3 regions of the Vibrio sp. AK197 genome follow, and region 2 is predicted to be linked to each of the others. Evidence: predicted binding sites of a transcription regulator. Region 2 holds the regulator's gene; each other region holds the start of a gene.
What was found. Region 2 encodes PurR, which represses purine synthesis genes. Its sites were predicted from a motif close to TNANGNAAACGTTTNCNTNA; they were not measured.
Positions count from the first base shown of each region.

Region 1 (4,236 bases), 1.3 Mb from region 2:
GTCTTTACCCACAGGAATGGTTAAACCCAGTGCAGGACACAGCTCTTCACCTACCGCTTTAACGGCTTCATAAAGACCAGCATCTTCACCTGGGTGCCCCGCTGGTGACATCCAGTTGGCAGACAGTTTGATGTGTTTGATATCGCCAATATGCGTCGCCGCGATATTAGTCAGCGCTTCACCAACCGCAAGACGAGCCGAGGCGCCAAAATCAAGTAGAGCCACTGGTGTACGTTCACCCATCGACATTGCTTCACCATGATAGGTATCATAACTTGCTGCGGTGACCGCACAGTTCGCAACGGGAACCTGCCAAGGGCCAACCATTTGGTCACGAGCCACGAGCCCTGTTACCGTGCGGTCACCTATGGTGATCAAGAAGGTTTTTTCAGCCACAGCAGGTAGACGCAGTACGCGCTCAACCGCTTCATTCAGCTCAATACCTTGGCGGTCAATAGCCGGGTTATTCACTTTGAGCGTCGTCGCATCGCGATGCATTTTCGGCGTTTTACCAAGCAAAATGTCCATCGGCATATCGATCGGCGTATTGTCGAAATGTGAATCTTCAAGGACTAAATCACGCTCTTCTGTTGCGATACCGACAACTGCATAAGGCGCACGCTCGCGCTGACAAATCGCGTCAAAGACATCCATATTCTCTGGCGCAACGGCCAGTACATAGCGCTCTTGAGATTCATTACACCAAATCTCAAGTGGGCTCATTCCAGGCTCGTCATTGGGCACATCACGCAGCTGGAATTTACCGCCACGCTCGCCATCGTCAACCAATTCAGGCAGCGCATTAGAGATACCGCCCGCACCAACATCATGAATAAAGGCGATTGGGTTATCGCTCCCCATTTGCCAGCAGCGATCGATCACCTCTTGGCAACGGCGTTCCATCTCTGGGTTTTCACGCTGTACTGATGCGAAATCCAAATCTTCTGCTGATTGACCTGAGGCCATAGAAGACGCGGCGCCACCACCAAGGCCAATATTCATTGCCGGGCCGCCAAGCACGATCAGTTTGGCGCCAACCGGAATTTCTTTCTTTTGCACGTGTTCGTCGCGAATGTTGCCCATACCACCAGCAATCATGATTGGCTTGTGGTAACCACGAACCTCTTCACCTGCGTGCGAATTCACTTTTTCTTCGTAAGTACGGAAGTATCCCAACAGGTTTGGACGACCAAATTCATTGTTAAATGCTGCACCGCCCAGAGGGCCTTCCAGCATGATGTCCAGAGCATTAACGATACGCCCAGGTTTACCGAAGTCGGTTTCCCAAGGCTGCTCAAAGTTGGGAATACGCAGGTTTGACACGGTAAATCCAACTAAGCCGGCTTTAGGTTTGCCGCCTATACCCGTTGCGCCTTCGTCACGAATTTCACCACCAGAGCCTGTTGATGCGCCAGGCCAAGGCGAGATAGCGGTTGGGTGGTTATGGGTTTCCACTTTCATCAAAATATGCGCATCTTCTTGATGGTAACCATATTGACGAGACTCAGGATTTGGGAAGAAACGCCCAACTTTTGATCCAGTCATCACCGCGGCATTGTCTTTATAAGCCGAAAGGACATACTCTGGGGTGGTTTCAAAGGTGTTTTTGATCATCTTAAACAGCGATTTCGGCTGCTTGACGCCATCAATCGTCCAATCCGCATTGAAGATTTTATGACGGCAGTGCTCTGAGTTAGCTTGCGCAAACATCATCAGCTCAATGTCTTTTGGGTTACGACCAAGAGTGTTAAAGCTTTCAACCAGATAATCAATTTCATCTTCGGCCAGAGCCAGACCAAGGGAAACGTTTGCTTTCTCAAGTGCAGTACGCCCACCTGCCAACACATCAACCTCAGTCACAGGTGCTGGTTGCGCTTGAGTGAATAGAGCGCTAGCTTGCTCTACCTCAGTAAATACCGTTTCCATCATACGATCGTGAATAAGCCCCTTCACAATCGTGAGTTGTTCGTCGCTTAATGAAGATGACGATTCGATATAATAAGCCGTTCCGCGCTCAAGGCGCTTTATTTTTGTTAAGCCACAGTTGTTAGCTATATCAGTTGATTTAGAGGACCACGGAGAGATTGTGCCCGGACGTGGTGTGACAAGCAGCAATAGACCTTGAGGCTCATGTTCCTCGATGGTTGGTCCGTAGGTTAGCAGCTTCTCTAACTTCTCTGATTCTGTTTGGTCTAAATCAGCCGTTAGATGAGCAAAGTGCATAAACTCTGCGTAAATACCCGTAATTGGGAGTTCTTGTTCACGACACAGTTCCAGAAGTTTATTTACTCGGAACTCAGAAAGAGCTGGGGAGCCACGCAAAATTCTCATGTGCTTAGGTCTCTTGTACGGTTGATTAAGGAAATATTGGAATAAATTCAGAAGTTTAATCTGTAATTTACACAAATTTATACCAATACGACCTCGTCATTTCGGGCGCATTATATCGGAATTGTTTTTGTGATGTAACACCAAACGCAACCGTTTGCGTCATTTTTTTTGTCAAATTTGAAATCCCGCAACTTCACTGGGATAAGGATTGTTTGCATCACTATAGATAGAAGTCTTACTTGCGATGTACACAGGCTCTGTTATAAATGCCCTACCGGATAGTGAGAATGTCGTTAATGAATACCCATTACCTAAAATATTTACAACGTGGCCTAACCCTCTTTTCTGCCTTGCTGCTCCTGACAGGTTGCCAGATCGAATCTAACCCGAAAAGTGATCTCGATAAAATACGCGAACGAGGTGTATTGCACGTAGGCACACTGAATAATCAGCTCTCTTATTATATTGGCCCTGACGGCCCCGCAGGGCTTGATTATGAGATTGCTCGTGACTTTGCCAACCAACTTGGCGTAAAGCTAGAGATGAAACCTGCGTATCGCATTTCTAGCCTCTACCCGGCGCTAGAAACGGGTGAAATTGATATGATCGCGGCTGGGCTGAGTCAATCAGAAGATCGCGTGCGCCGTTTTCGAACCGGCCCTGCTTATTATTATGTCAGTCAACAACTGGTTTATAAGAAAGGTCATTGGCGACCGCGTAACATCGACCAGTTAGTAGAAAGCTTGCCTGAGCTTACCGCGGCAAACCAGGGTGAACCGGTGCTCAATATTGTCGGTGATTCTCATTTTAATCGCACTCTTTCCGACATTCAGCAACGACACCCTGACTTTGAATACAAAATTGCCCAAAATGCTGACGTCAACGATCTCCTCAAGCAAGTGTCTGAAGGTGACTTAATGTTTACCGTCGCAGACTCCGTCGAGGTTTCTCTCTCACAGCGTGTTTATCCAGACCTCGCGGTCGCATTTGAACTGACCGAAGATCAACCTGTTTCTTGGTTTACTCGCCGCTCAGGTGATGAGAGCTTGTATGCTTTAATGATTGAATTCTTTGGCGATCTCAACCAATCAGGCCGTTTAGCAAGCCTGGAAGAAAAATACTTAGGCCATATTGGCAGCTTCGATTATGTCGATACTCGCGCCTTTATTCGCTCGTTGGACACTCGCTTGCCCAAATGGTCACCTCTGTTCAAAGAGTACTCGGATGAATTTGACTGGCGTCTTATTGCCGCTCTTGCCTACCAAGAATCCCATTGGAACCCACGCGCTAAATCTCCTACTGGGGTGCGCGGTATGATGATGCTAACCCTCCCAACGGCTCGTAGTGTCGATGTAAGTAATCGTCTCGATCCAGAGCAATCTGTTCGCGGTGGAGTCGAATACTTGCGACGTATGGTGTCACGTATTCCCGATAGCATTAATGAACACGAGAAGATTTGGTTTGCTCTGGCATCATATAACGTTGGTTATGGTCACATGATGGATGCACGCCGTTTAACCAAAAAACAGGGCGCAAACCCAGACTCTTGGGGCGATGTGAAAGACCGCTTGCCGCTACTTCGTCAACGTAAATACTTTAGTCAAACCCGCTATGGCTATGCGCGAGGTGATGAAGCACGCAATTACGTCGAAAATATCCGTCGCTATTATCAAAGTATTATTGGCCATGTTGAGCAACAAACCACGGACAACAGTGACGTGGATATCAATGACCTCACAGTGATTGAACTTCCTGAAGAGGCACTTTCTGGTGCTGAGCCAAGCGATGCAACCGATGCGCTGCAGGAACAACTCAATGAGTTGATGCTCGGTGAACAAGCGGATGAAAGCGATGACTTACCCGCTGATAACCCAGACTTACCACCAGCACCCGAGGTTGATTCCA
Region 1 covers NZ_CP096430.1:693,403-697,638, reverse strand. The annotation lists gene purL (phosphoribosylformylglycinamidine synthase) at 1-2,331, opposite strand, end outside; gene mltF (membrane-bound lytic murein transglycosylase MltF) at 2,628-4,236, shown strand, end outside.
Region 1: purL (phosphoribosylformylglycinamidine synthase) is a predicted target of PurR. The motif match lies at 2,474-2,493, and genes of this name have one in related genera.

Region 2 (4,236 bases):
TCTTTTGCGACATCTGTGCCAATCCGCCCCCGGCATCTAACACATGCAGTGGTTTATCCTCACCACCAAACTCTGCTAGAATCTGCTCAAGATCTTGCCAAACAATCACTTGGCGGATTTTTCCTTTATCGGAGCCGTAAATGTTTTTTGCAAATTTGTGGGCAATGTCGTCGAAATTACGGTCTTCTATCACTGGGCTTGCGTTATCATGAATTAATGTGTCGCTATTCTGTCACAAGATCCGCAGGAATAAAGAGGCATTGTCTTTTTTTATAATCAACTGATGTTTTTTCGGGCTATTTAAGTATGTTTGAGCTGAAAAAGGTTGTATCAGCGCTGCTGATGCCACTACCAGCAATGTTAATCATTGGCTTTATTGGCCTGATGCTGATTATGTTCACCACACGTCAGAAGTCGGGCTGTTTGATTGTACTATTTTCGTTTATAGGTATCTTTTTAATTGCGTTCCAACCCGTTTCTTCACGTCTTTTAATGCCGATGGAGCGCCAACATTCTGCGTTTTTCCCGGTTGATGATGCCATCGATTACGTGATGGTACTGGGCAGCAGCCACGTGGTCGATGATGATATTCCGCCAACCTCTCAACTGAGTAGGACGGGATTGATGCGCTTAACCGAGGGAATTCGGGTATTGCGAATGTACCCAGGGGCCAAGCTGATTTTATCGGGATATTCTGGTGGGTCAGAAGTCAGTAATGCTCGCATGATGGCCAAAGTTGCCTTAGCGCTTGGGGTATCAAAATCCGATATTATCTTGTTAGAAACCGCTAAGGATACCTGGGAAGAAGCGCGCCAAGCGGCTGCATTTGTGCGTAATAAGAACTTGGTCTTAGTCACGTCAGCCAGCCATATGCAGCGAGCTCTGAATGAGTTTCATGCCGCTGGTTTAGAACCCTACCCAGCGCCAACCAACTATCTGGCTCAAAAGGAAATCTCTCAAGTTTGGGAACGCTACACACCTCGAGGTAAGTATATTGAACAAACTGAAATTTTTTGGCATGAGCTCTTAGGTAAAATTTGGCAAACCCTGAGAGATTGGGCTTCAGACTATGAAGAGACCGCCATCGAGGCGCAGCACACCAACGCTTAAATGGCCGTAGTGCTCGCCTTGTATCCAGCCGAAGTTATTGCTTCGGCTTTTTTATCGATAATTTCAACCTTCAGCAAACCGTGATTCTCAATTTTCGCAATCAGTGATGTAGCTGCCAGTCTAAATTTTAGGTTATGGAAATGTATCTCAAAATCGGCGCGAACCATGCTGAAGATTGATAAAAACCGCCTATATTAACCCTGTGGTTCGTTACCTTAGAAAAATGTCAGAAAGATGAATTAGTCACGGTTTTTGTTTGCCTCAAGCAACAATGCAGTCTAGAATCTACGCCGAAAATGACTATAACTAGAAGCTTGACAGTGATGAACCGCTTAATTTAAGAGCGGTTTTTTGTATTTATAATCCGTATAAATTCCATGTCATTCAGCTTACTTATTTTACCCAACATCTAGCAGTACTTTCGAGTGGACAAACCCTATGGCTACCATTAAAGATGTCGCCCGTTTAGCCGGCGTGTCAACAACAACTGTATCTCATGTCATTAATAAAACTCGTTTTGTTGCGGAAGCAACACAAGAGAAGGTAATGGAAGCAGTCAAGGAGCTTAATTATGCTCCGAGTGCCGTTGCACGCAGCTTGAAATGCAATACGACCCGCTCGATTGGTATGCTAGTTACCCAGTCGACTAACTTGTTCTTTTCTGAAGTGATCGACGGTGTAGAAAGTTACTGTTATCGCCAAGGTTATACTTTGATTTTGTGTAATACCGGCGGTATCTACGAAAAGCAACGCGATTACATTCGTATGCTGGCAGAAAAGCGTGTAGACGGCATTTTAGTGATGTGTTCTGACCTGACTCAAGAGCTATCAGAAATGCTTGAACGTCACTCCGATATTCCAAAAGTCATCATGGACTGGGGTCCTGAGAGTTCTCAGGCTGATAAGATCATTGATAATTCAGAAGAAGGAGGCTACCTCGCCACCAAATATCTGATTGACCATGGTCATCGTGACATTGCTTGCTTGAGTGGCCACTTTGAAAAAGCGGCTTGCCAAGAACGCATTCAAGGCTTTAAACGCGCAATGAGCGAAGCCAATCTCCCCGTCAACGAGGATTGGATCCTTGAAGGTAACTTCGAATGTGATACCGCCGTCCTCGCTGCAGACAAAATTGCCTCTTGGGATCATAAACCAACCGCGGTTTTCTGCTTCAACGATACTATGGCATTGGGGCTTATGAGCCGATTGCAGCAAAATGGGATCCGCATTCCAGAAGATATGTCCGTGATTGGATATGACAATATTGAACTAGCTGAATACTTTTCACCTCCTCTGACTACCATCCACCAGCCCAAGCGCCGCGTGGGTAAGAACGCTTTTGAGATCCTGTTAGAGCGCATCAAAGATAAAGAGCATGACAAGCGAATTTTTGAAATGCACCCTGAAATTGTTGAACGCCATACAGTAAAAACTCTAAATAAATAAACAACATAGCGTACGTCTGTGATGAATGACTTATTTTCTGGATCAATCGCATACTTTGAAATCATTACCTGAACCAAGATCACATTTTTGAATATAAATCGTGATCGGTCCCGCACAACCTGTTTTATGCTGTTTCTTGATGTAACAACGTAACCAAGCCACGCACAGGGCAAACCATTCGAAAGGATGGGACGCAAAGCTTCCGGCCTTACCCATAAGTGACAGTTATGAAAGGTAGCGGGGTTGCCGATGGCAAATATGCAAATTAACAACATACTGACAATAGTTTGCATAGTTTTGCTAATCTCTCGGACCTGAACTGGTGGCATCAAACCGAGAAAATAAGCATGGACAAACCAGTACTTAAAGATTCAATGCGTCTATTCGAGCAGCTAGGCAGAGTAAAATCTCGTTCAATGTTTGGCGGATTTGGGATTTTTGTTGACGACACAATGTTCGCACTTGTGGTCGGAGATAAACTCCATATTCGCGCGAATGAGAAGTCGACAGGAGAGTTTAAAGACTTAGGTTATGAACCTTATGTCTACAAAAAACGCGGTTTCCCCGTCGTCACTAAGTACTATGCAATGCCAATGGACTGGCCAAGTAACACCGATTACATTCTGACTTTAGCAAAAGATGCACTATCGATTGCTAAGAAAGAAAAACAAACCCAGCAACAAGCGAAACCTGACCGCTTGAAAGATCTTCCCAATCTTAGGCTTGCAACAGAAAGAATGCTTAAAAAAGCCGGTATCTCTTCCGTGGAACAACTGGAAAAGACTGGTGCACTAGAGGCATACCGTGCAATCCAAGATACGCACGCTTCAGACGTGAGCTTAGAACTACTTTGGGCTTTAGAAGGTGCGATTAAGGGAACTCACTGGTCGGTGATTCCGCAAGACCGTCGCACCGAGTTGATGGCTGGATTGAACGGCTAAGTTAAGTGATACATCAGAGCCAGTGTAGCAATACACTGGCTTTTTTTATGCCTCAATGAAATTTTCTGCCTTTTGTCCGGTTCTTATTGATATTGACTTATTATGAACATTAGCTGGTCATTAAGTTCACGACTGACAGTCAATGGTCACTCGGTGTTATCAAACAAAAGGACACAAGATGTATAAGAAGATTCTGCTAGCCGCGCTATTACTGCTCATCATCGTGCTGATCGTAAGTCAAACTCGCACCTTCATTACCCTCGAATCCGCCAAACATTACCAACAGCAATTGGCGCTGTTCATCGAGCAAAATTTTGTGATTGCCGCCAGCATCTACTTTGTGGCGTATGTCCTTGTCACAGCCCTGTCTATTCCGGGGGCAACCATCATTACCCTACTTGGCGCAGCACTGTTTGGCTTTTGGTTCAGCCTGTTGCTCGTTTCTTTTGCCAGTACACTTGGCGCAACCTGCGCTTTTTTACTCAGTCGTTATTTTTTCCAAAACTGGGTACAAACTCGGTTTGGCGATAAACTCGAGGTTATTAATCAAGGTATAAAAAAAGATGGTGCATACTATCTGTTTTCTCTGCGCCTCATTCCGATTTTTCCATTCTTTGTCATCAACCTGGTCATGGGACTCACCCCAATTGCGGTTCGTCAGTTCTATTTCGTTAGCCAAATCGGTATGTTGCCAGGGACGGCCGTGTATCTAAATGCCGGTACCCAGCTCGCTCAAATT
Region 2 covers NZ_CP096430.1:2,035,192-2,039,427, forward strand. The annotation lists gene cmoM (tRNA uridine 5-oxyacetic acid(34) methyltransferase CmoM) at 1-193, opposite strand, end outside; gene elyC (envelope biogenesis factor ElyC) at 307-1,110, shown strand; gene purR (HTH-type transcriptional repressor PurR) at 1,549-2,556, shown strand; cyclic di-GMP riboswitch class I at 2,715-2,807, shown strand; gene M1D72_RS16560 (TfoX/Sxy family DNA transformation protein) at 2,904-3,497, shown strand; gene M1D72_RS16565 (TVP38/TMEM64 family protein) at 3,676-4,236, shown strand, end outside.

Region 3 (4,236 bases), 360 kb from region 2:
AAAGAAATCCCTGTACTTTCAGTGACCAAGCAACCAACTGTCCAGCAAGACTATCAATATCTACCCCATTTTTATTTAAGCGATTGGCCAAAATATCTAGATACATCTTACTCATGAGCTTCATTTTTGTCGGCGATGAGAAGATATCGTGAATCGGCGCACCCATTGAGACACACGCTTTAATCTTCTCTTGCTCTAAGAATGATAAGCGCACCATCGCATTGCCACCAAACCGAAAACCGATTAGGCCGACACGATGGTGATCAACCCAGGGCAATTTAGGCAGTTCATTGAGCACCGCTTGGTGCAAACAAGAGGTATCTTCAGACAGCGGCCATTGGCTACTATGCCCAAGTGCCGGCATATCAACCGTTAACATCGCAATATCACGTTCAGCCAAGTGATCACGAAACAGCCGCCACATATCGGTTTGTAAACTGTCGAGACCCGCACTGACAATAACCACGGGTTTGGGCTTATCGGTATTCGCCAGATGCAAATTGGCAGTAATGGTTTTATTTTTGTACGGAATCTCTATAGGTTTAATGACGTAGCGCGTATGCTTAGCGGCCTGTTGATATGCATTATTGGCTAAGGTTTGTGCTTGCAGAGCGAGATTATCATTTTTCAGGTGCGGGTAACCGGCAATGCTAAAACACAAAGACGCGCGAAACAGCTCATCGGCTGCCGCCTCACCGTCTAACTCATCAGCCTGCTTTTGATGCTGCATGCCAAGGCGTGTCCACTCGTAAGCCCAGTTTCCACCGTGATAGCCCATAACAGTATCAAGCAGTTCATCATTGGTACGTGAATGCGTTGAAGAGGCAATTTTTGCCAGTACCGCTTCTTGTTCTATGGGATCAATTCCCTGCCAGGCCCACTGCAATCTTCGTAGATTACGGTACCATTTGCGACCTTCTTGCTGCTGTTTTTGCTCAAGTACCGCAAGGCTACTTGGCATGTATTGGGTCAGTGCCGATGTTTCCTTCGCTTGTTTGTGTTTCGCAAACAAGGTTTCGGAAAGATTCTTACTGGTGGGTTCTGACATAGTATCGCCTTAGAAGATGGACCGAAGTGTTTATACTAATAAAAAAAATGACCCATGAAAGGGTCATTTTTAAAAAACTAAGCTTTTGAAAAAGCAAGATTGCTTATTTACGCTTACGGTTGATTGGCTCAGCAAACTGAACAACCATATCCCACGGTTGTTCAATCCATGTATCTTGAGCAATATCGACAATGTATTCGTCAACCAGCTCACGGCCTGCAGGTTTGGCGCAAACAGTAACAAATTTCGCTTTTGGATACATTTCGCGAATTTTACGGGCTGTATCACCACTATCAACTAGGTCATCTACGACTAAGAAACCTTCACCATCGTGGTCCGGTGCTTTAAGTACGCTCATATCACGTTGATGATCATGATCGTAACTTGAAATACACACAGTATCGACATATCGAATGCCCAGTTCACGCGCCAAAATAGCAGCAGGAACCAAACCACCACGACTTACACCAAGAATTCCTTTCCACTGTTCAGCTGGCATTTGTTTTTCAGCTAGCTGACGACAGTAAGTCTGCATATTGTCCCAAGTAATAACGAATTTGTTGCTCATTGAAGTAACCTAATTAAATACATTTAGGGCCTGAAAACTGTGTCCAGGCCCGTCGAGCGTTTACGCGAAAATCAGTTTCGCGACGAAAACAGCTGACATCACCCAAACGCTAAGTGAGATTTCACGGCCTTTACCACTCAATACTTTAATAGCAGTATAAGAGATAAAGCCAAGAACGATACCTTCAGCAATGGAATAAGTCAGCGGCATTAGCAAGCAAGTAACCACAACAGGAGCCGATTCTGTCAGATCACGCCAGTCAATGTTGACCAGGCCTGAAAGCATCAAGATCGCAACGTAAAATAACGCGCCTGCGGTTGCATATGCGGGGATCATACCAGCTAATGGTGAGAAAAACAGTGCGAGAAGGAACATTACGCCAACAACAACCGCCGTTAAGCCCGTACGTCCACCTGCGGCAACACCTGCCGTACTTTCTACGAATGAGGTGGTGTTTGACGTCCCCAATAACGCACCGACTGACGTCGCGGTTGAGTCAGCAAGCAGTGCCTTATTCAAGCGAGGGATTTTGCCATCTTTACCAATCAGATCGGCTTTTTGCGCGACACCAACCAGCGTGCCCGCTGTATCAAATAAATCCACGAATAAGAAGGCGAAAATGACTGAAATCATGCCAACTTCAAATACCGCAGAGAAATCAAGCTGAAGGAAAGTCGGAGCAATACTTGGTGGCATAGACACCACGCCATGCCATTCAACATCACCAAAAATCATTCCGAGAATAGAGGTAATTAGAATCGCAATCATAACCGCGCCACTGACACCGCGGTACACAAGTCCGATAGTAAGGAAGAAACCGACAGCCGCTAGAATCACAGGGACAGATGTAAAGTCACCGACAGAAACTAACGTGGCTGGGTTATCCACTACGATTTGTGCATTTTGTAGTGCGATAAAGGCAAGGAATAAACCAATACCTGCAGAGATACCGGTACGCAGAGACATCGGAATTGAGTTGATGATCCACTCGCGAATCTTAAACAAGCTCAAAAGAATAAACAGCACGCCTGACACAAAAACCGCCGCCAAAGCGACTTGCCATGTGTAGCCCATACCGAGTACAACTGAGTAGGTAAAGAAGGCATTTAGCCCCATACCTGGAGCTTGAGCAATGGGGTAGTTAGCAACAACACCCATAATAAAACAGCCAATTGCAGCGGCCAAACAAGTCGCAACAAATACTGCGCCTTGATCCATCCCCGTGGCTGATAAAATCGCCGGGTTAACAAAGATAATGTACGCCATTGTCAGGAAGGTAGTAATACCTGCAATGACCTCAGTTTTCACATTCGTGCTGTGTTCACTGAGTTTAAATAGCTTTTCAAGCATGATTTAAATCCTATAAATCCTGTAAAGAGAGAGTAAAACGGTTGCGTAATCGATTGGCGGCGATTATAAAGTTATCAAATTCTAAATTCCAGATAGAATTAAAGCTCTAACCCATTTTTCGTAGAAATCGCCATTAAATGAATGCGTCAGCGAGCGAATATTTTTAAATTAGTAAAAATAAAACAACAAGATAAGTACAAATATTAACACCTACCATACTGTTTAATTTTTCACCACCCCACCAAACTAATTAGTAAGAATGAGAGAAAAACCAAGCTCTAATTATGCTATTAAAGTCATAAAAATTAAGTTTTAGGTGCAAAACAAACGCACATTCAAAATGGTCAAAGGAGAGTAAAACGCAATCGGCAGGATAAAAAAACGCCACTCAATTTGAGTGGCGGCAGAATTATGTCAGCTTGGTAAGGCTGTAAAAAAATTCCAATTATAGGGGTGAACAAACTGCTCAATTAACGGCTTTGGTCAGGTTTCAGTAACCAAAACTCGTTGGGTATGCAAAATTACCGGTATAAACGGAACGATTAATCCAGAACACTGCACTTGGTAAACCTTTCATAACTATCACCTTCTCTATTAAAACATGTTAAACAGATGTCTCAGTTCCTTGGAGGCGATAAATCGGACTCATCCTTTGAGCGTTTTTACTCTCTTTTACGAGAAGCTGGTTATAAATATACCACTAAGAAATTTTATTACAATACACAAAGTGACTTAAATCACACAAAATTAGCTTTAGCTGCCAATTTTCGTAATTTAATTACAAAATCATTATCAGCATCACGTTTTGTTTAACCGCAAGTAGGGAAAAAGACTGAACGCAAGCTCTACTAAATTCCTTCGTCTACAGATGGGATGACTACTCTACTCTAGGAACTAGTGATATGCTTAGCCCATCATTTTTGGCCAGCCTATTGTTGTGGTATCGAGTTTTACTGGGACCACTTCAACCCCTATTTTCTCTGGCTTTTTGACAATAAAGGAGTCACTTGTGTCTGAGTTCCATTCTGAAATCAGCAACTTATCACCCACTCCAATTTGGCAGTTTTTTGATAAGATCTGTTCTATTCCTCACCCTTCCAAACATGAAGAGGCCCTAGCAAGCTACATAGTTGACTGGGCTACCCAACAAGACTTAAGTGTACGTCGCGATCCAACAGGCAATGTGATTATAAAAAAACCAGCCACAGCCGGTATGGAGCATAAGAAAGCCGTCGTCTTACAAGCACACATTGATATGGTGCCGCAAAAA
Region 3 covers NZ_CP096430.1:2,397,866-2,402,101, forward strand. The annotation lists gene frsA (esterase FrsA) at 1-1,048, opposite strand, end outside; gene gpt (xanthine phosphoribosyltransferase) at 1,152-1,616, opposite strand; gene M1D72_RS18200 (NCS2 family permease) at 1,677-2,966, opposite strand; gene M1D72_RS18205 (aminoacyl-histidine dipeptidase) at 3,976-4,236, shown strand, end outside.
Region 3: M1D72_RS18200 (NCS2 family permease) is a predicted target of PurR. The motif match lies at 2,996-3,015, and genes of this name have one in related genera.